3 regions of the Bradyrhizobium sp. 482_C4_N1_8 genome follow, and region 1 is predicted to be linked to each of the others. Evidence: riboswitches for the same ligand, from Rfam matches in the RefSeq annotation. Region 1 holds a riboswitch; each other region holds the start of a gene.

Region 1 (6,181 bases):
CGGGGCGCGCGAAAGCATCGCTGAGCATCGTGCCGACGGCTTTGCGGGCGATCTCGCCGAAAACCTGGTCGCAGTGGCCGTCGAGGCGAGGGGCGGGCAAGGCATTCCCCGCAGCTCCGGCCTGTCCGACGATCTCTTTGCTCACGACGGCCAGATCACCAAACGGCCGGTGCGCGCGCTGGCGCTCTCGGCGCTGGCGCCGCGTCCCGGCGAGCGGCTGTGGGATATCGGCGCGGGTTCTGGCTCGATCTCGGTCGAATGGGCGCTGTGCGGCGGGACGGCGAGCGCCATCGAGGCGCGCGAGGATCGTGCCGCGAATATCCGCAGCAATGCAACAGCGTTCGGATTGGCGCATCGGATCACCGTCATCACGGGGAGCGCGCCCGAAGCTCTTGCCGGACTGGAAGCGCCGGACGCGGTCTTCATCGGTGGCGGTCTCGATATCGAGATGTTCGATGCCATCTGGTCACGGCTTGTGCCGGGTGCTCGGCTCGTCGCGCATGCGGTGACGCTGGAAACGGAAGCGCTGCTCGGCGAGCTGCACCAGCGCCATGGCGGCGAGTTGATGCGGGTCGAGATTGCCCATGCCGCGCCGCTCGGCCGCTACCGGTCCTGGGAAGCGTCGCGGCCCGTGGTGCAATGGAGTGCGGTTCGATGAAAGTCGCCGGACTCGGATTCAAGAAGGATGTCACGCTGGCTTCGCTGCGCGAGGCGCTGCTGGCGGCCGGTGGTCCCGAGGGCCTTGCGGCGGTCGCGACTGTTAGCGACAAGGCGGAAGCGGAGCCGCTCAAACAGCTCGCGCGCGAATGCGGCGTGCCGATCAAGGCAGTCTCGGCTGAAGCGTTGGCTAACATCCACACGCCGACGCAGTCAAAACTCGTCGCGGAAAAGTTCGGCACGGGCTCGGTCGCTGAAGCCGCTGCGCTCGTTGCGGCTGGCCCTCGCGCGCGATTGATTGCGACGCGGGCGGTCTCGCGGGATCGCACCGCGACCGCCGCGATCGCGGAAGGAGACGGCGCATGACGGTGCACTTCATCGGTGCCGGGCCGGGCGCTCCGGATTTGCTGACGTTGCGCGGACGCGACTTGATCGCGGCCTGTCCGGTCTGCCTCTATGCGGGCTCGCTGGTGCCCGAGGGCGTGCTGGCGCATTGCCCGCCCGGCGCCCGCATCGTCAACACCGCACCGCTGTCGCTCGACGAGATCATCGCGGAGATCGCTGCCGCGCATTCGGACGGCAAGGATGTTGCCCGCTTGCATTCGGGCGATCTCGCGATCTGGTCGGCGATGGGCGAGCAGCTTCGCCGCCTGCGCGCGCTCGGTATTCCCTACACGGTCACGCCGGGCGTGCCGTCCTTCTCGGCTGCAGCAGCTGCACTAGAGGCTGAGCTGACGCTGCCCGGTCTTGCCCAGTCAGTGGTGCTGACGCGCACGCCGGGCCGCGCCAGCGCGATGCCTGAGGGCGAAAAGCTCGCAGCGTTCGCCGCCACCGGAGCGGTGCTCGCGATCCATCTGTCGATCCATCTGCTCGACAAGGTCGTCGCAGAGCTCACGCCGCATTACGGCGCGGATTGCCCCGTCGCGATCGTCTGGCGTGCGAGCTGGCCGGACCAGCGCATCGTTCGCGCCACGCTGGCGACGCTCGATGCCGCCGTCGGCACCGAGATGGAGCGCACGGCGCTGATCCTGGTCGGCAAGACGCTTGGTGCTGCGGATTTTGACGAGAGCCGTCTCTATGCCGTCGACTACGACCGCCGCTATCGGCCGGTCGGTGCCGATCCGCGCTTTCCGGAGGCATCGTGATGCCGGCAGGGCTCGTCATCTCCGCGCCGGCCTCCGGCGTCGGCAAGACCACGCTGACGCTGGCGCTGGCGCGCGCCTGGCGCAATCGCGGATTGAACGTGCAGTGCTTCAAGAGCGGGCCCGATTATATCGATCCCGCCTTCCATGCCGCTGCGACGGGGCGCGCTTCCGTCAACGTCGATAGCTGGGCGATGGATCGCGGGGCGATAGCTCATCTCGTCGGTCGCGGCACTGATGCCGATGTCGTGCTCGCGGAGGGCTCGATGGGCCTGTTCGACGGCGTCGCCGCGCGCGGCGTCTCCGGCACCGGCGCCACCGCCGACATTGCTGAGATGCTGGGCTGGCCGGTGCTGCTGGTGATCGATCCCTCCGGACAGGCGCAGACGGCGGCGGCGATCGCCGCAGGCCTTCGTGACTATCGCGCCGGTGTGCGCCTTGCCGGCGTGGTGCTCAACCGCGTCGCCAGCCCACGTCATGAAGATCTCGTGCGGCGTGCACTCAACGACGCCGGCATCGCCGTGTTCGGCGCGCTGCCGCGCCATGCCGAGATCAGCCTGCCGAAACGGCATCTCGGCCTGGTGCAGGCCGAGGAGCAGGCCGAGATCGGCAAGCTGATCGACGAAGCCGCGCGCTTCGTCGCCGAGCATGTCGATCTCGATGCGGTGCTGCGATCGGCAGCGAGCTGGTCGCCGCAACCGGCGGCAAACGGCATGAATGTGACGCCGCCCGGGCAGCGCATTGCGTTGGCCCGCGATGCCGCGTTCTCCTTCATCTATCCGCACATGCTGGAAGCCTGGCGCGCGGCGGGCGCCGAGATATCGACCTTCTCGCCGCTTGCCGATGAAGCGCCTGACGCGAGTGCCGATGTCTGCTGGCTGCCCGGCGGCTACCCTGAGCTGCACGCGGGGAAGATCGCGGCCAATGCTCGCTTTCGCGACGGTCTGCGTGCCTTCGCTGACAAACGGCCGGTGCACGGCGAATGCGGGGGCTACATGGTGCTGGGAACCGCTCTGACCGACGCCGACGGCGTCCGTCATGAGATGACGGGCCTGCTCGGACTGGAGACGAGCTTTGCCAAGCGCCGCATGCATCTCGGCTATCGTCTCGCTGCGCTCGCCGCGCCGATGCCGGGCCATCAGGCCGGCGCGCGCCTGCGCGGTCATGAGTTCCACTATTCGACGATTATCGCGCAGCCGGATACGCCGCTGGCGGTCGTGCACGATGCAACAGGCGCGGTCATCGCCGAGACCGGCTCGCGCCGCGGTCATGCCACCGGCACGTTCTTCCATCTGATCGCGGAGGATCGGTGAGCGGTTTTGTCACTTTCATCTCGGCCGGCCCCGGCGACCCGGAGCTCCTCACGCTCAAAGGTGCCGCGCGGCTGCGCGATGCCGACGTCGTGCTCTATGACGACCTCGCCTCCGGTGCGATCCTCGATCTGGCCCGGCCCGGCGCCAATCTCGTCGCGGTCGGGAAGCGGGCAGGGCGGCCCTCGACCAAGCAGCACCACGTCAACCGCCTGCTGGTCGACTATGCCGCGGCTGGTGTCCGTGTGGTGCGGCTGAAATCGGGCGATGCGGGTATCTTTGGCCGGCTCGAGGAGGAGCTGGAGGCGCTGCGCGAAGCTGGCATCGGCTACGAGATCATTCCCGGAATCACCTCGGCCTGTGTCGCCGCTGCGCAAGCCGGCATTCCCCTGACCCGGCGCCACACCTCGCGCCGGGTGCAGTTCGTGACCGGGGCCGATGTCACCGGCGAGCTGCCGCAGAATTTGAACTGGGCGGCGCTGGCTGATCCCGAAGCGACCACCGTGGTCTATATGGGCCGGCGCACCTTTCCGGCGCTTGTCGCAAAATTGATCGAGCACGGCCTCGCGCCTGATACCCCGGCGCTGTTCGCCGAATCCCTCGGTCGTCCCGACGAGCGGCTGGTCCGCACCACCATTGCCGAGCTGGCCGAGCAACTTGCGCGGGGCGGCGCTGCCTCGACGGCCGCCGTGATCCTGTTCGGCGCACTGGCCGGGGATTATCCGTCATGACCGTCCCGGCCGCCCTTCGCCCCTTGACGCCCGGCTGGCGAAAGGGGCACACAGGAGATGCATGGTGCTCGAGGCGGCGCAAACCGCCGGAGCATAATCGGGAATGGGGGTGGGCGGACAGTTGCGCCGCCCAAAACCCCAGCCGCCCCCGCGACTGTAAGCGGTGAGGGACTCCGATCAGCCACTGGGCCGCAAGGCCCGGGAAGGCCGGAGAACCCCAGTGAACCGCGAGCCAGGAGACCGGCCGTGCATGTCTTGTGGCCAAGGCCGTCGGGTGTGACGGCAGGAAGGAACTGAACCATGCATATCGAACCCGGAGTCGTATCGGGCGCCAAGCTCGTGTTGAGTTACGCAACCGGCATCGCCGTCGGCGGCGTTGCGCTGAAGCTCGCGGTCGAGACCGTGCGCGAGCAGGGCATCACGTCGTTCGCGGCGCGGACGCTCGCCACCACGGGCCTCGTGTTCGTCTTCTTCGAGATCCTGCCGCACTTCCCGGTCGGCGTCTCCGAGGTGCACTTCATCCTCGGCTCGACCCTGTTCCTGCTGTTTGGGGCAGCGCCCGCGGCCTTCGGCCTTGCGTTCGGACTGTTGTTCCAGGGCATCTTCTTCGAGCCGCCCGATCTGCCGCAATTCGGCATGAACGTCACCACGCTGCTGGTGCCGCTGTTCGGGATCCAGGCGATCGCCGCGCGGATCATTGCCCGCAACACCGCCTATGTCGATCTCAGGTATCGCCAGGCGCTGGCGCTTTCGACCACGTATCAGGCCGGCGTCATCGCCTGGGTCGCGTTCTGGGCGCTCTATGGCTCGGGCTTCGGTGCGACCAACCTCGTCAACATCGCGACCTTCGCGGCCTCCTACGCGCTCGTCATCGTGATCGAGCCGCTGGCCGACCTCGGTGTGCTGGCGCTGGCGAAGTCGCTGCGCGGCGTCACCGCGCCCGGCCTCGTTACCCCGCGTTTGCATAACGCGGCTTGAGAGAGACAAGCGAACGGGCGGCCGTGATGGCCGCCCTTCGCACTCACGATGCTCACGCTCTCCCTGATAGGCATCGGTTGCGGCGATCCCGAGCAGCTCACGCGCGCCGCCGTTCAAGCCATCAACGCGGCCGATCTCATCCTGATCCCGCGCAAGGGGACGGCGAAGTCCGATCTCGCAGATCTCAGGCGGACGATCTGCGCGGATGTGCTCACCAATCAAACGACGCGCATTGCCGAGTTCGATCTTCCCGTGCGCGATGCCGGTGAAGCGGATTATCACAAGGGCGTGGACGATTGGCACGAGGCCGTGGCCGCGGCCTGGTCGCAGACGATCGCCAGCCATCTCGGTGATGATGGCAAGGTCGCGCTGCTGATCTGGGGCGATCCTTCGCTCTACGATTCCTCGCTGCGCATTGCGCGGCGGCTCGATCCCTTGCCTGATATCGAAGTTGTGCCCGGCATCACCTCGATCCAGGCGCTGTGCGCGGCGCATGCGCTGCCGCTCAACGACATCGGCGAACCCTTCCTCGTCACGACGGGGCGCCGCTTGCGCGAGGGCGGCTGGCCGCAAGGCGTCGATACCGTGGTGGTGATGCTCGACGGCGGCACGGCGTTCCAGTCGCTCGATCCTGCGGGGCTGCACATCTGGTGGGGCGCTTATCTCGGCATGCCCGATCAGATCGTCATGTCGGGCGTTCTGGCCGAGATCGGCCCGCACATCATCGCCGCGCGACAGGATGCGCGCGAGCGGCACGGCTGGATCATGGACAGCTACATTCTCAAGCGCAGGCCGTAAGCGAGGCAGCATGCTCCCTGAATGGGTCACCCGGAAATGCCCCGATGTCTCCGCTGTCCATCGCGAGGCGGCGCTCGCGCGTCAGGCGCAACTGACGAAGCCGGCTGGCGCGCTCGGCCGGCTGGAGCAGCTTGCGGTCGAGCTTGCGGGCCTGCAGGCGACCGAGCAGCCGCGTGCCGCGCGGGTGCCGATCATCGTCTTCGCCGGCGATCACGGCATCGTCGCGCAGGGCGTGTCGGCCTATCCGCAAGGAGTGACCATCGCGATGATGGCGAATTTTGCCTCGGGCGGTGCCGCGATCTCGGTGCTGGCGCGTGAGCTTGGCTCAAACCTTGAGGTCGTCGACGCCGGTACGCTGGCACAGGAGGAGATGGCAGGAATCGTCACCGACAAGCCGCGCAGCGGCACGCGCGACTTCAGCGTGGAAGCCGCGCTCACCCCCACGGAGCTGGCATTCGCCTTCGAAGCCGGTCAGCGCGCAGTCGCGCGCGCAGACGCCGGCAGGCCCGATCTCCTGATCTTCGGCGAGATGGGCATCGGCAATACCACGACGTCGGCGGCGATT
Region 2 (6,181 bases), 1.9 Mb from region 1:
GAAGGCTGCGTGATGATCCGGCCGAAAAGCGCGCTTGCGGCCGAGCTGATCGCGGAGCGGATGGGCCGGATAGAGATGCGCGCAGGGGATCCACCCCTCAGGCAGCGGCTCGGTGGCGGCATGGGTGCGGCGATGCGCGAGCAGCTTTGGCAGGACGTGGGTGTGCGGGCCGTCAGGGCTTCGCCCACCCGGCGGCGGGATCGGCTGGAATACCTCGGCGCGCCCGATGCGGCTGATGAAGACGCGGTGCGGATTGGCGGCCAGAATGATCCGCATGGCGTCGCTTTCGGGCGCGAACACGGATTGGCCCGTGCGGCTCCTGAGCGCGGCGACGGCATCGGCATCGCTGACGCGGATGCAGGCGTCGATCTGCAACGTTCCGAGACCAAGGTCGAACAGGATGCCGCTGCGATCCCTCGTCAGGAGCGCCTCGACATCCGGACCGAGCTCGGTCAGCACGGTACGACCACTCATGGCGCTGGCTTCATGCGGAAGACACAGCGCGATGCGGTGGCTCCAGCTCTCCGTGGTCGGCGATTCCGATGCGATCAGGCGCAGATCCGGGTGGGAGACAACGCGTATCCCACCCTTCTGCGTCACGGCGCTGATCCCGTTGCGAGACTGCTCCATATCGAGGGCCTCACCGGGCTCGCGTGTGAACTCGGCAATGGCACCGAACGTGCCGACGCTCCAGCCGGCCTCAGCGTCGGCAAGCTGGCTTGCGATCAGGTCCATGAGCGGATCGGCCGTCGTCATGAGGCTTCTCTCTCTCTCTCTCTCTCTCTCTCGCTATCTGACGTCGTAATTCGCCAGCCGAATGCCGCCATAGACGCCCAGTCCCGGCTGCAGAAAGCCGGTCGGATTTTGATAGTGCACATTGGCGAGATTATCGACCCGGCCAAACACCTTCACCTGGTCGGTGACCAGATATTCGGCCGCCACATTGACGACGGTGTAGGCCGGAGCCAGCAGACGCGGAATGCTGAAGTCGCGGTTGCCATCGACGAAACTCCCGACGTGCAACACGGTTGCGGACAATGTGAGCGGGTCGATCGGATTCCAGATGACATTTGCGCTCCACTTCTCCTTCGGACGCCTCAGCAGCTCCAGTCCCGCCGTTGCATCCACTGCGCGGGTAAAAGTGTAGTCGGCACGAACGCGAAGCCGGTCGGTGATCGCAGCCGCGACGAAGCTCTCCGTGCCCTCCGTGATCGCCTTGCCGATATTGGTGCTGGTGCTCGTGAACGTCACGGGATCGAACGTGCTCTGGATCAGGTCGGTAATGTTGTTACGGAAGTAGGTCGACCCGAAGCGGACACGATCGCCAAACAAGGGTTGCTCGAAGCCGGCGTCGTATCCGACGCTTTCCTCGGGCCTGAGGTTGGGATTTGCAAAGAAGAAGAACGCGGGAAAGCTGACGTAAAGCTGGTTGAGCGTCGGCGCCTTGAACCCCGTGCCGTAGCTTCCCTTGAACTTCGTATCCGTGACCGGCACGATCACGGCAGACGCCAGACGAAAGGTCGGATGCTCTCCAAACCGCTCGTTGTCGTCCTGCCGGACATTGGCCGTGAAGAAGATGCGATCCCGGAACTGGGACTGCAGCTCCATATATCCGGCCTTGTTGACGTTTTGCGCCGAAACCGTCGCCGTTTGCAGTGTTTCGGTCTCATGCTCCGCGCCAATGATGACATTGTTGTTGGGCGCGAGCTGGGTCGTGGTGTGCCAATCATACTTGACGCGGTCGCCGGTCGTGATCGTGGCCATCGCGTCGCCGGGCGAGATGTTGTAGTTCCAGTGATTGGTGTAGTTGACGCCGAAATAGCTTTTCATCCGGTCGTCGAGAGCGGACCAGACCGCCTCCCCGCGCGTGAAGAGCTGGTGCACCGTCTGCGTGCTTTGCGCGGCCGCGGGAAAGCTCGCGGATGTGACGGGATCGAAGGTGTCTCCGGTAAAGCGCAGGGTGGCGTCGGTGTACCGCGCCACGCTATTGAGCGTCAGGTTTTCGCTCAATTCGACGCCAAGCTTCGTCGAATAGGTCATGTTGTCGTAATAGTTGCCGATCGCCTTCTGCCCCGGCGGCAGCAATTCGACCGGCGTCACCGGCACGTCGTTCGCGTGGAAATGCGCGACGTTGAAGGCATAGTTGAAGTGGTCCTGTGAACCGCTCAGACCTGCAGTTTGATTGAACGTTCCGAACGAGCCTCCCTCGACCGAGCCGGTGGCGCGGGCGGGACCGTCGCCCTTCTTCGTCACGATGGAGATCACGCCACCCAGCGCGTCTGCGCCGTAGAGACCGCCCTGCGGACCGCGCAGGACTTCGATCTGCTGAATGTCGGAGGTGAGCAACTGGCCGAAATCAAACGAACGGTTCGGGTTGCTGGGATCGCTGACATCGATGCCGTCGATCAGGACCTTGGTGTGGTTGGAATTCGTTCCGCGCATGAAGATCGACGTCTGTCCACCCGGACCGCCGGTCTGCACGAGGTTCAGGCCAGGAACCGCGCTCAGCGCATCGGATGCGGTCCGGCGCTGATCGCGCTCCATGTCTCTGGCGGTCAGAACCGTCACCGAGCTCGCAACCAGATTGGTCGGAGTGACAACGCCCGTCGGACTGACGACGACCGTCGGAAACAGGTTGGCCGCGGATACCCCGGCAACCGGGGGCGACGCCGGCACCAGCTCGGGCTTCGGCAGCCGAGCGACGCGCCGCTGCTCGGGCTGGTCGGGCGCAGGCCGCGCGGCTCGCGGCTTGGCCGCACGCTCGGTCGGCGCGACCTCGACCGGCGGCAGCAGATCGGGCGATGCCGACTGCTGGGCCTGGGCAATGGACAGATCGAGCGAATACAGGGAAACGAACGCGACAACGCCGGCGCGGAAGCGCCTGGCGGCAAAGACAATACGGGACACTCTTGTAACCTCGGTATGACGTCAGTGGCACGTCACAGCGAACGAGGTTTCACGGCGGAGCGTTCGATTGCTCCGGTGAAGCTAATGTCTGTACTCCCCGACCGACATCTTCGCGTGTGACCACGGCTGACGGCAGGTCTCCTGGCTCGCGGGTCGTTACCTTACGTCGCCTTCCCAGGACCGAGATTCCCAGTGGCATATGACGAAAGATTCGCCGCTTACAGTTGCGGGGGCAGCCGTGGCGTTGAGAATATCCCGGTATCGGGAAAACCTCGCACCACGTTCCCTTTTGATCTCCGTGAGGAGAACCGTCACCAGCCAATCTACGGGGCGGGCAAGCGAAGAGTCAATCGGCCGGTTGCATCACGGTCAGAGCGCCGCACCGGAGATTGAGCCGGCGCAATCAGGCCGGCTCCCGCTCCGAACGCGTCCTGATCATCGCCCGCTCGCCGGCATCGACGAGCTGGCCGATGCCGGTGCGGCCTGTGAGCGCGCAGCGGATGATGTTCTCGGCAACGGACCTGCGAAAGCAATGGTCCTCGCCGACCGGGCGATTGCGGCAGACCCGATCCAGCGCCAGCTTCATGTTGATCCGGGTGCGGGTGTCGAAATGCTCGCTGATCATTCGCAGGGCCTCGATGCGTTGATGTCGGAGCGGAAACGCGTCGGCGTAGGCCGGGTTCCAAAAAACGGACCGCGCAAGGCGTTGCGCAGAGCCGACTACGCCCGATCTCTTGGTCCTGTGACGGGCGGGCTACGCCCGCCCTCTTGGCCGCTGGGCCTGAGCCCAGGCCGCGGTGACGTCGCGCAGCGGAGCGTCGATGCGCCGGATCGGGGTCAGTTCACCGGAGGCCGAGATGATGGCGATCTCCTCGCGGCGACAGCGCGGGCATACGAAGCGGACCTCGTGCGGCGACGCCGACCAGCTCGAACGTTTGACGTTGGCCGCCATCGGCCATGCATCGCAATGCGAGCACGACACCAGGAACCGACCGGGATCGAGCATACCCATTCCATAGGACTCCGCGTCCTGCCTGCCCCTTCAATGACTAACCCATGTGAATCGTTCCGGTGCCCGAGCACCGTCTGCTCCTCAGCTTCAGGCAGCGCCGCCGCTCAGTGCGCGCCCTTGAGGGTGCATGACGTGGTGCAGGTGACGGTGTTGCCGTGGTCGCACGCCTTGCAGGCGGCAACGCACTGGTTCATGTCGCGGGGATTGTAGGACGTGTAGCTCCGCATCGCACAGACCGGGGTCGAGCCGGTGATGTCCTGCTCCTGGTTGCAGGCGGCCGTCATGAGCGCGAAGATGAGGACTGCGAGAAGGCGCATGGGATTGCCCTGGTGAGGAGCGGCAAAGCGACGTCAGCGAGATGCGCTGCACCGCAACGGACCTCGGCATTCCCAATGCGAGCAATCATGATCGCGACGCTCGCATCCCGAAGGATGCGCGCCAAACATTAAGAACGGATTGCAGGTGGCGTCAGGCCGCGGCCTTGGTCGCGATCGCCTTCCGCATATCCACCGCCAGCTGACGGTACTGCTCCGAGAGTCTCAGATAGAACTCGCGCTTGGTGCTGTCGGTGGCGAGCTTGGCAATCAGCTCGCATTCGGCGGTGAGCGTCTCGAACCGTTCCAGCCTGTCATGAAGTTCTGTCATCGGCGTGTCCCCATCAAACGCCACAAGGGACGTCAAACCTAAGCCTGAGAAATAGGTCACGGCGAACATCGTTATCGAGTAGAAACGTTTTTTCCAGCAAGGGCGGTGCAAGCCCGGCAAGGACGGCTATTTCTGCTCCAGCCGCCAGGCGCCGTCCCAATTGGCGTCCGGCGGATTGGCTTCGAACTGCGCGATGCGGCCGAGCAGCGTGCGCGAGGGACCGTCGCCGGGCACGGCTTCGAGCGCTGCATTGAACGCGGCGCGAGCCTCGTCGAAGCGCTGCGCGCGGTAGGCGGCGAGGCCTTCGGCGTAGCGTGCGCGCAGGCTCTCCTGCGGGACGCTGAGCCCGTGCGCCTTGCTCATCACCTCGAAAATGGCCTGCGATGCGCTTTGGCCGGCCACCGCCAGACGATCGATCTCGCGCAGCTCGAGGTTCGAGCCGATCGCGTCCGCCGTGGCCTGCGCGATCAGGATCCGCGTGCCGTAGATCTTGTTGACCAGTTCGAGCCGCGAAGCGAGGTTCACGGCATCGCCCATCACGGTGAAGCTCATCATCAGCTCGGAGCCGATGCTGCCGGTCAGGACCTCGCCGGTGGCAATCCCGATGCGCAGATCGCAAGGGCCTGGCATGGCGCGGATGCCGAGCAGGTCAGGCAATTGCTTCTGCAACGCCGGCACCTCATCGGCCATGTCGATGGCGGCGTAGCAGGCGAACAGCGCCGGCTCGTCCTCCTCAATGAAGGGAGGGCCCCAATAGGCCATGATGGCATCGCCGATATATTTATCGATGACGCCGCGATGGCTCCGGATCGGCGCGGACATCACCGTGAAATAGTGGTTCATCACCTTGACGAGGCCACGCGGGGTCATGCCCTCGCTCATCGAGGTGAAGCCGCTCATGTCGGAGAACATGATCGTCATCACCCGGCGCTGGCCGTCGATGGCGACCTCCGGGCGGTCGATCAGCCCCTGCGCCACCTTGGGATCGATATAGCGGCCAAAGGTCTCACGGATCCGCTCGTTGTGCCGCAGCTGCTCGATCATGCGATTGAAGGCGGCGGCGAGTTCGCCGATCTCGTCCTGGGTCGAGACCGTGATGGTCTTGTCGAAGCGACCCGCCTCGACCTCGCGGGTGCCGGCGAGCAACAGCCGCACCGGTCGCGTGATGCCACTGGAGACGAGGAGCGCGAAAGCAAATCCGACCACCGCCGCGAGGATGGTGACGATGCCCGAAATGATCATCGCCTGGCGCTGGCGACCGATCACTGTCGCCGTACTGGCGAAGACCTGCTTCAGCATGTCGGCGCGGATCGCGTCGATCTTCTGGTTGAACTGGTCGCGTATGGTGTCGAGATGCTCAAGGGTCCCGCGCGCCTCCGTCATCTGCTTGCCTTCGACCTGCTTGAGGAGTTTTGCGTGGTCCTCATTCATGTCGTGACGCAGCTCGGTGAGAGCGGTTTCGATGCGGGTCTCGATCCGCGCCAGCCCGGCATTGTCGGAAGGCGTCCTCTTGTCGTCGATGATCGCGTTGATGTGCGTGCGCGCGGCCTCGCCTTCCTCGTCGATCTTCCGATCGGCCTCCTCGAATTCGCGCAGGCGCGCCGCATAGGCCTCCTC
Region 3 (6,181 bases), 310 kb from region 1:
GCGAGAAATGGCTGCTGCATGCCGGCGACAGCTATTTCCACCACGGCCAGCTCGACGCGTCGCCGCACGTGCCGCTCATGCTCGGCTATTTCCAGCGCCGCGGCGACATGGATCGCAAGATGCGGATCGCCAACCAGGCGCGGCTGCGCGCGCTGAAGCTGAACCACGGCGACCGCGTGAGCATCGTCAACAGCCACGATCCCGTCGCCTATGAAAGCTGCCGCTGCGCTGCGCATTAGGGTGTCGAAGCCGGGCCGCCGGTTATGCGCCCGAACGCACTGCTTGAGTCCGGAGCAAGCGGTGCTTCACCGTTCGGGCGATTGCCGCCGGCGCGTCGTCGGGAATCGCAAAGCATGAGCTCGCGTTGATTTCGCACAGGACGTAGGTGTCGGTACCGGCGGCGTCGCGGGGCCCGTACAGGAAGTCGGCGTCCCAGATCACCGGCAGCGACGGTTCGTCGATGCCGAGCGTGTCCATCAGCTGCGGCGTCCATTCGTCCTCCATCGATCTTCGGAGCGCCTGGAATTGCGGAGCATCGGGTCCGTGCATGATCCGTGGGCCCGGCTGCGCCTCAGGTGCGTCGGGGCCTTCCGGCGGCGGGATCAGCGCCTTGATCAATTGATGCCCGAAGCCCACGACCTCAGCGCCGCTCATGTAGCAGCGGATCATGCCGTCGGGCAGGCGGGGTTGGAACGCCTGGTCGATGATGCAGCCGCCCCATCCGAAATACGGTTCGCAGCGGGCGAGCAAGGCATCGAGCGGCATGTCCTCGGGTAGACTGCCGCGTTGGGCATGCAGCACGCGAACCATGGCGTCCGCGTTGGGCAGGGCCTCCACCTTCCACACCCCTTGGCCACCATTGCCGCGATTTTGCTTGAGCACGCGCGGACCGTTCGCCTGAAGGCGCGAAGGAAATTCGGCGCGGAAGCTTGCGGCGGTGTCATAGCGATGCGTGTCGGCTCCCCAGCCGAGATGACGCGTTCGGTAGAGCACGTCCTTGACGCCCATCTTCAGGATCACGTCGGGATGTGCGCTCACCCATGGCCCTTGCGCCGCAACGTCGCGAAGCAGCGGGTCGAGGGCCTCGCGCGTCTTGCCCTGATGGATCGGATCGACCCAGACGAGCACGCCATCGACGGCGAGCAGTTGATCGCGGACGGCGTCGGCGAAGATCTCGTCGTAGATCACCGGCCGGGCTTCGATGCCGACCGCGGCGAGTGCTTCGAAAACGCGGACGAAGCGGCTGTTTTGTGCCGTCGTGTCCCGGCGCGCGGCAGCGTCGCCGCGGGAGAGGATGGCAACGGTAGGGCGGAGAGGAGGGTGGCGTTCGGTATCCATGCGCAAGCTCCACGAATGGCGTGCTGCGCAGAGCTTGGACCGAGGTCTCACGGGGAGTCTGCTTCGTCCCCACGCCGATCAATCTACGTGAGATCGTCCGGCCGTTGCAAGATGGTGTTTGTGCGGTTCCATCCAGACGGCGAACGCTTCGCGCGCGCCGCTACGGTGGCGGAGGATAGCGGTCGAATGTCGGCAGTTCGTGCGCGCGCTCCATCCATCGAAGGCGCTCTGCGACCTGGATGTGCATCGTCGCCGGTACGGCATCGGGATCGTCGTAGGTCGCGCTCTGGACGTCGATGACCCCGGGTAACATGTCGGCATTGACATAAAACAGGCCGGTTCCGCAGTCGCCGCAAAAGTGCCGCCAGGCATGTTCCGAGGAGTGATACACCTTGGGCTCGCCCTTGGTCACCTTGACGGCATCGTCCGCGTACATCGTCCAGCCGACGACGGGAGCGCCCGCGTGAAGCCTGCAATCGCGGCAGTGACACAGCGCGTGCACGATCGCTTCGCCCTCGACCTGATAGCGGATTGCGCCACAGTGACAACCGCCGGTGATGGTGCTCATGCGTTCCTCCCGATGGAAGCGAGGTTTCGTTGATCGATAGCTCTCGAGACCCGCGGCTTCAACGGCGCAATCGATTTGCGATTGCGTCCTACTGTCGCGTGACACCTCCCGCCACGGCGCGGACGAGGTGATCCGCGACTACCACTTGAACGAAGCCGCGACCTCGTAGCTGCGCGGCGCGCCCAGGATGATCTGGTCGGTGTAACCCGGATCGCCCCAGGCCGCGTAGAGCTTGTTGGTCAGGTTCCTCACGCGAAAGCTGATCCGGGTCTGGTCGACGCCCGGGAAATAGGCTTTTGGAATATCGACGAACGCGTATGCGTCGAAGATCGTGTAGGCGTCCATCGTGACCAGATTGTCCTGGAAGTTGAAGCGGTCGCCGACGTGACGGACGAGGCCGCCGATCTCCACCGGCAGCTTCGTGTCGAAGCGATAGGAGGCGCCGGCGTTGGCGATGAAGTTGGGAACGTTGGGCGGCGTCTTGCCCGAATAGGACTGGAAGTCGCCATTGCCGTCGACATAGGTGAAGTCGATGAAGCGCGACTGCACGAAGGCGACGTTGCCCCATAGTTTCAGGCCCGCGACCGGATTGACCGCGGCGGCAATCTCGACGCCCTTGGAGGCCATCTTGCCGGCGACGTTGAAGAGGATGCCGCTTTCGGGGACGTAGACGTTCTTGCGCTCGATGTCGAAGGCCGAGAGCGTGGCCTCCGCGCGCTTGTCGGCCGACAGCAGCTTCACGCCGGTCTCGTAGGTTCGCGACGTCGTGAGCAGCAGCGGCGTCGTGGGCCTGAGGATGAAGATGTTCGCGACCGTCGGGTCCGCCGCCGTCGCGTACTGGCCGTAAAGCATCACGCCGGGCGCGATGTCCCAGGTGTAGCCGATGCGTCCGGTGACCGGATTGAACGTCTTCGAGAAAGGATAGCTGGCTTTCAGGAGGCCAGTCTCGTCGAAGCGGGTCCGCGACAGCTCGATATTCTCAAAACGGATGCCGCCGATCAGCGCGAAGGTCGAGGTCAGCTTGAGCCGGTCCTCGAACGACAGCGAGGTGGTGTCGAGATGGGTGTAGATCTTCTCGTCGCTGCGCGGGCCGTAGAGGCCGCGGTCCGGATTGAGGAGATCGACGTAGTCATTGAAGAACAACGTGTCCTGCGAGACGTTGAACTGGTTGCTGCTCGCCGCCACGGTGGCGACGAAGCGATTGTCCATTCCGGCGACGTTGGAATTGACGGTGAGGTCGGTGATGTTGCCGTAGAGCCGCTGCGCGTGATCGAGCGCCAGGCGCTCGCGGTAGATGCTCTGCGCGCCTGCGAAATTGCCTACGGTCTGGTCGAACGACGAGATCTCGTTGTTGAACCAGTGCCGGTGGGCGTCATAGCCGTAGACTTGGCTTTTCAGCGAGATGTTGTTGGTGATGTCCCATTGAAAGCCGCTGCGCAGCCAGAGCTCGTTGGCGCCGCTGTGATTGTCGAGCACGTTGTAGTTCGTGGTCAGCGTGCGCGCGTCGATGGTGACCGGGACCGGCGTGCCGCCGCCGAGGTAATAGTTGCTCCAGACGCCGGACACGATGCCGTACGTCGGCACGATGCCCGGCGCGTTCGCCGGCACCAGCGGCGTCCCCCAGTAGAAGCGGTCGTTGTCCTGCCTGTATTCGGTTGCGCCCCAGATCTTCAGGTTCTCGTTGACGCGATAGTTCAGCTGGCCCGAGACGTTGCTGAGCTTCGAATAGGTGTCGTCGATAAAGCCCTTGTTGTTGAAATGGCTGATATCGAAGCGGTAGTCGAGGCCGTTGATCAGCGTGCTGCCGCCCGATCCGTAACCGGCGCGATAGCCGTTGAAGGAATCGTAGGAGGTGAAGGCGTCGTTGACGATTGGTCCGGTGTGCGGCGCCTTGTTCACGTAGTTGATGGCGCCGCCGGTCGCACCGAGGCCCGCCACCAGCGAGTCCGGTCCCTTGATGATCTCGACCTGCTGGAGGCCAGCCACGTCCATGGGACGGCCGGTCATGGTCGACGGCCCGATCGGGATGCCGTTGTAGAGCGTGGAGATCTGGTCGCCGGAAAAGCCACGCATCGAGAAGATGGCGGGCGCGCCGGGCGCATCGCCGCCGGTGACGCCGACTGCAGCCTTGGCGACGTCGGTCGTGGTCCGGATGCCCAGGTCCTGCATCGTCCGCTGACTGATGACCTCGACGGTCGCCGGCATCTCGCGCGCCGTGATGCCGAGCCGGGAGCCGACATCGGTGACGGCTGCCGTGTTGAGCGGCGTCTGCACCGGGCCGCTCGGAGCTTGCGTGGCCGGAACGGCGACAGCAGGGGCGCCACGATTGCGTCCCGCGGCGCGCCGGGCGGCGCGCTGCTTCTGAGTGCCGGGGCTGACGGCAGGAGCCTGTCGCGGCGCAGGCGGCGACACGATCACCGGGCCGACCTCCCGGGAGCGGTTGTCCTGCGCCGCGCTTTGCGCGAGCGCCGCGGACGACAAGGACACCGACGAGAGCAGAGTAATCAGGAAAGCACGCGATAACGCTGGCCTTGCGCCAGCACGGAAATGAAAATGTTGCACAACAACGCTCTGCGGCGACGCAAACAAACCGTCACCGCGGTTGCCTTAGTCATCCACCTTCGCCCCAGGCGGCGGATGCACCGGCTACTTGTCCGACATCAGGGCACCCCGCCCAATGCGTTCGCGCGTGACCATGGCTGGCAGCAGGTTTCCTGGCTCGCGGGTCATCGCCTTCGACCACCTTCCCAGAGGCCCAAGCGGGGCTCCAGTGGTTTGTTTGGTCGTCGACTATCCGCCTACAGTTGCGGGGGCAGCCGCGGAATTGCCCACTGAGGTGGACGCACCGCATTCCCTTGAAGAGTCCTTGCGGACACTACCGATCACGAAACTGGCATCAGGGGATGAGCGCGTCAACATCCGCGCGGGCTGCTGGACGGGCTGGTCGGTCGATGGTGGCCTTGTGTTGCTGTTTTGCACGATAGTCCGAAGGACCGCGTCGAAACGTCCAACCCGGCCTCCGGACCAGCCTGGGTAACGAACGCTTGACCACGATCAATGACTGCCTTTGGTGCCCGAATATGCTACTGAGGCCGAGTTCCGGCCTGACAAAGTAAGTCGATATTGATGCAGTTCGTCCGTACCATCCTGGCAGTCGCCATCGCCATATCCTTGGCGATGCTGCCGGTTGGCGCGTCCGCGGCGAACCTCGCAATGTCGTCGGATGGCATGCAGACGGCCATGCACATGAGCGGCGACGCCGACATGTCGATGGACGATTGTTGTCCCGACATGAAGGGAACAGGCTCCCATAGCGGCGGCTACAAGTGCGGGATGGGCTTCTGCTGCGTCGGTGGGATCATCGCGCTCGGTGATGTCAGGCCCGTGGCGTTCGAGCGTCTCGCCGTCATGGCCAGCACGTTGGCTATTCCCCCGGATCAGGTCGTTTCCTTCCGCGGCGGCAGTCCTCCTTTCCGACCTCCTCGAATCTGATCTCGCAAAGCCCGAGACGCGAGCGGCATGCCTGCTCGCGACGACGACTGACGTGCGCGCTTCACGCGCCACGGCGAAAGATCAATTCATGAGGACAAGACAATGCTTTCCAAAATCCGCACCGCGGCTCTCGCCGCCACCCTTTCGCTTGCCGCTTCAGCCGCGATGGCGGGCGCGGGCGACTACGCCTTCGAGCCCGTCACTCCGCAGATGAGGAAGGGCGAAGACGTCACGCTCGCCGTTCGCCTGACGAACAAGCAGTCCGGCAAGCCGATACCGGACGCAGTCATCTTCAAGACCCGCCTCGACATGGCCCCGGACGGGATGGCCGAGATGGAATCGGCGGTCGCGCCGCTGCCGTCCAGGGAGCCTGGTGTGTACGCCTTCAAGACGGACCTGCCGATGGCTGGCCGCTACCAGATGACGCTGTCCGTGAAGGTGCAGGGCGAACCGGAGACCGTCACCGGCAAGGTGATCGTCACGGCGGTCAAGTGAGCGTTCGGGCGCTGCCCGGCAGCGCCCGACATTCCCCCTTTTCCTTCACACGGACGCGCGCTCCCGGGTGCGCGGATACACGACATGAAAACGCTGCGTCTCCTGACGGCACTTGCGCTGGGCGGCGGCCTGGTCCTGGCCGGCTACTACTGGCATTCGAACGGTGCGGGCTGGCTCGCTGAGGCCGACATATCATCGGCTGCGGCCGCCGCGGAGCGAACTCCGCTCTACTACCGCGATCCAAGCGGCGCGTCGCTCTGGTCTGCGGGTCCGAAGAAGGACGACCGC

What was found. A riboswitch is a leader RNA that binds a small molecule or an ion and turns the genes downstream of it on or off. The one in region 1 is predicted to bind cobalamin.
Region 2: another riboswitch for cobalamin. It lies ahead of AB7Z56_RS20955 (TonB-dependent receptor plug domain-containing protein); the one in region 1 lies ahead of AB7Z56_RS30245 (energy-coupling factor ABC transporter permease).
Region 3: another riboswitch for cobalamin. It lies ahead of AB7Z56_RS31505 (TonB-dependent receptor); the one in region 1 lies ahead of AB7Z56_RS30245 (energy-coupling factor ABC transporter permease).

The regions. Positions count from the first base shown of each region.
Region 1 covers NZ_CP197231.1:6,305,341-6,311,521, reverse strand. Annotated here, with positions in the region: gene AB7Z56_RS30270 (bifunctional cobalt-precorrin-7 (C(5))-methyltransferase/cobalt-precorrin-6B (C(15))-methyltransferase) at 1-658, shown strand, start outside; gene AB7Z56_RS30265 (cobalamin biosynthesis protein) at 655-1,023, shown strand; gene cobM (precorrin-4 C(11)-methyltransferase) at 1,020-1,802, shown strand; gene AB7Z56_RS30255 (cobyrinate a,c-diamide synthase) at 1,802-3,112, shown strand; gene cobA (uroporphyrinogen-III C-methyltransferase) at 3,109-3,840, shown strand; cobalamin riboswitch at 3,886-4,103, shown strand; gene AB7Z56_RS30245 (energy-coupling factor ABC transporter permease) at 4,141-4,818, shown strand; gene cobF (precorrin-6A synthase (deacetylating)) at 4,867-5,616, shown strand; gene cobT (nicotinate-nucleotide--dimethylbenzimidazole phosphoribosyltransferase) at 5,627-6,181, shown strand, end outside.
Region 2 covers NZ_CP197231.1:4,383,928-4,390,108, reverse strand. Annotated here, with positions in the region: gene AB7Z56_RS20960 (DUF6925 family protein) at 1-756, opposite strand, end outside; gene AB7Z56_RS20955 (TonB-dependent receptor plug domain-containing protein) at 790-2,907, opposite strand; cobalamin riboswitch at 3,022-3,235, opposite strand; gene AB7Z56_RS20950 (hypothetical protein) at 3,311-3,532, opposite strand; gene AB7Z56_RS20945 (hypothetical protein) at 3,662-3,919, opposite strand; gene AB7Z56_RS20940 (hypothetical protein) at 4,024-4,236, opposite strand; gene AB7Z56_RS20935 (hypothetical protein) at 4,388-4,564, opposite strand; gene AB7Z56_RS20930 (adenylate/guanylate cyclase domain-containing protein) at 4,691-6,181, opposite strand, start outside.
Region 3 covers NZ_CP197231.1:6,616,874-6,623,054, reverse strand. Annotated here, with positions in the region: gene AB7Z56_RS31520 (MBL fold metallo-hydrolase) at 1-239, shown strand, start outside; gene AB7Z56_RS31515 (Cj0069 family protein) at 262-1,338, opposite strand; gene AB7Z56_RS31510 (GFA family protein) at 1,499-1,906, opposite strand; gene AB7Z56_RS31505 (TonB-dependent receptor) at 2,045-4,393, opposite strand; cobalamin riboswitch at 4,594-4,801, opposite strand; gene AB7Z56_RS31500 (hypothetical protein) at 5,033-5,398, shown strand; gene AB7Z56_RS31495 (FixH family protein) at 5,501-5,893, shown strand; gene AB7Z56_RS31490 (efflux RND transporter periplasmic adaptor subunit) at 5,978-6,181, shown strand, end outside.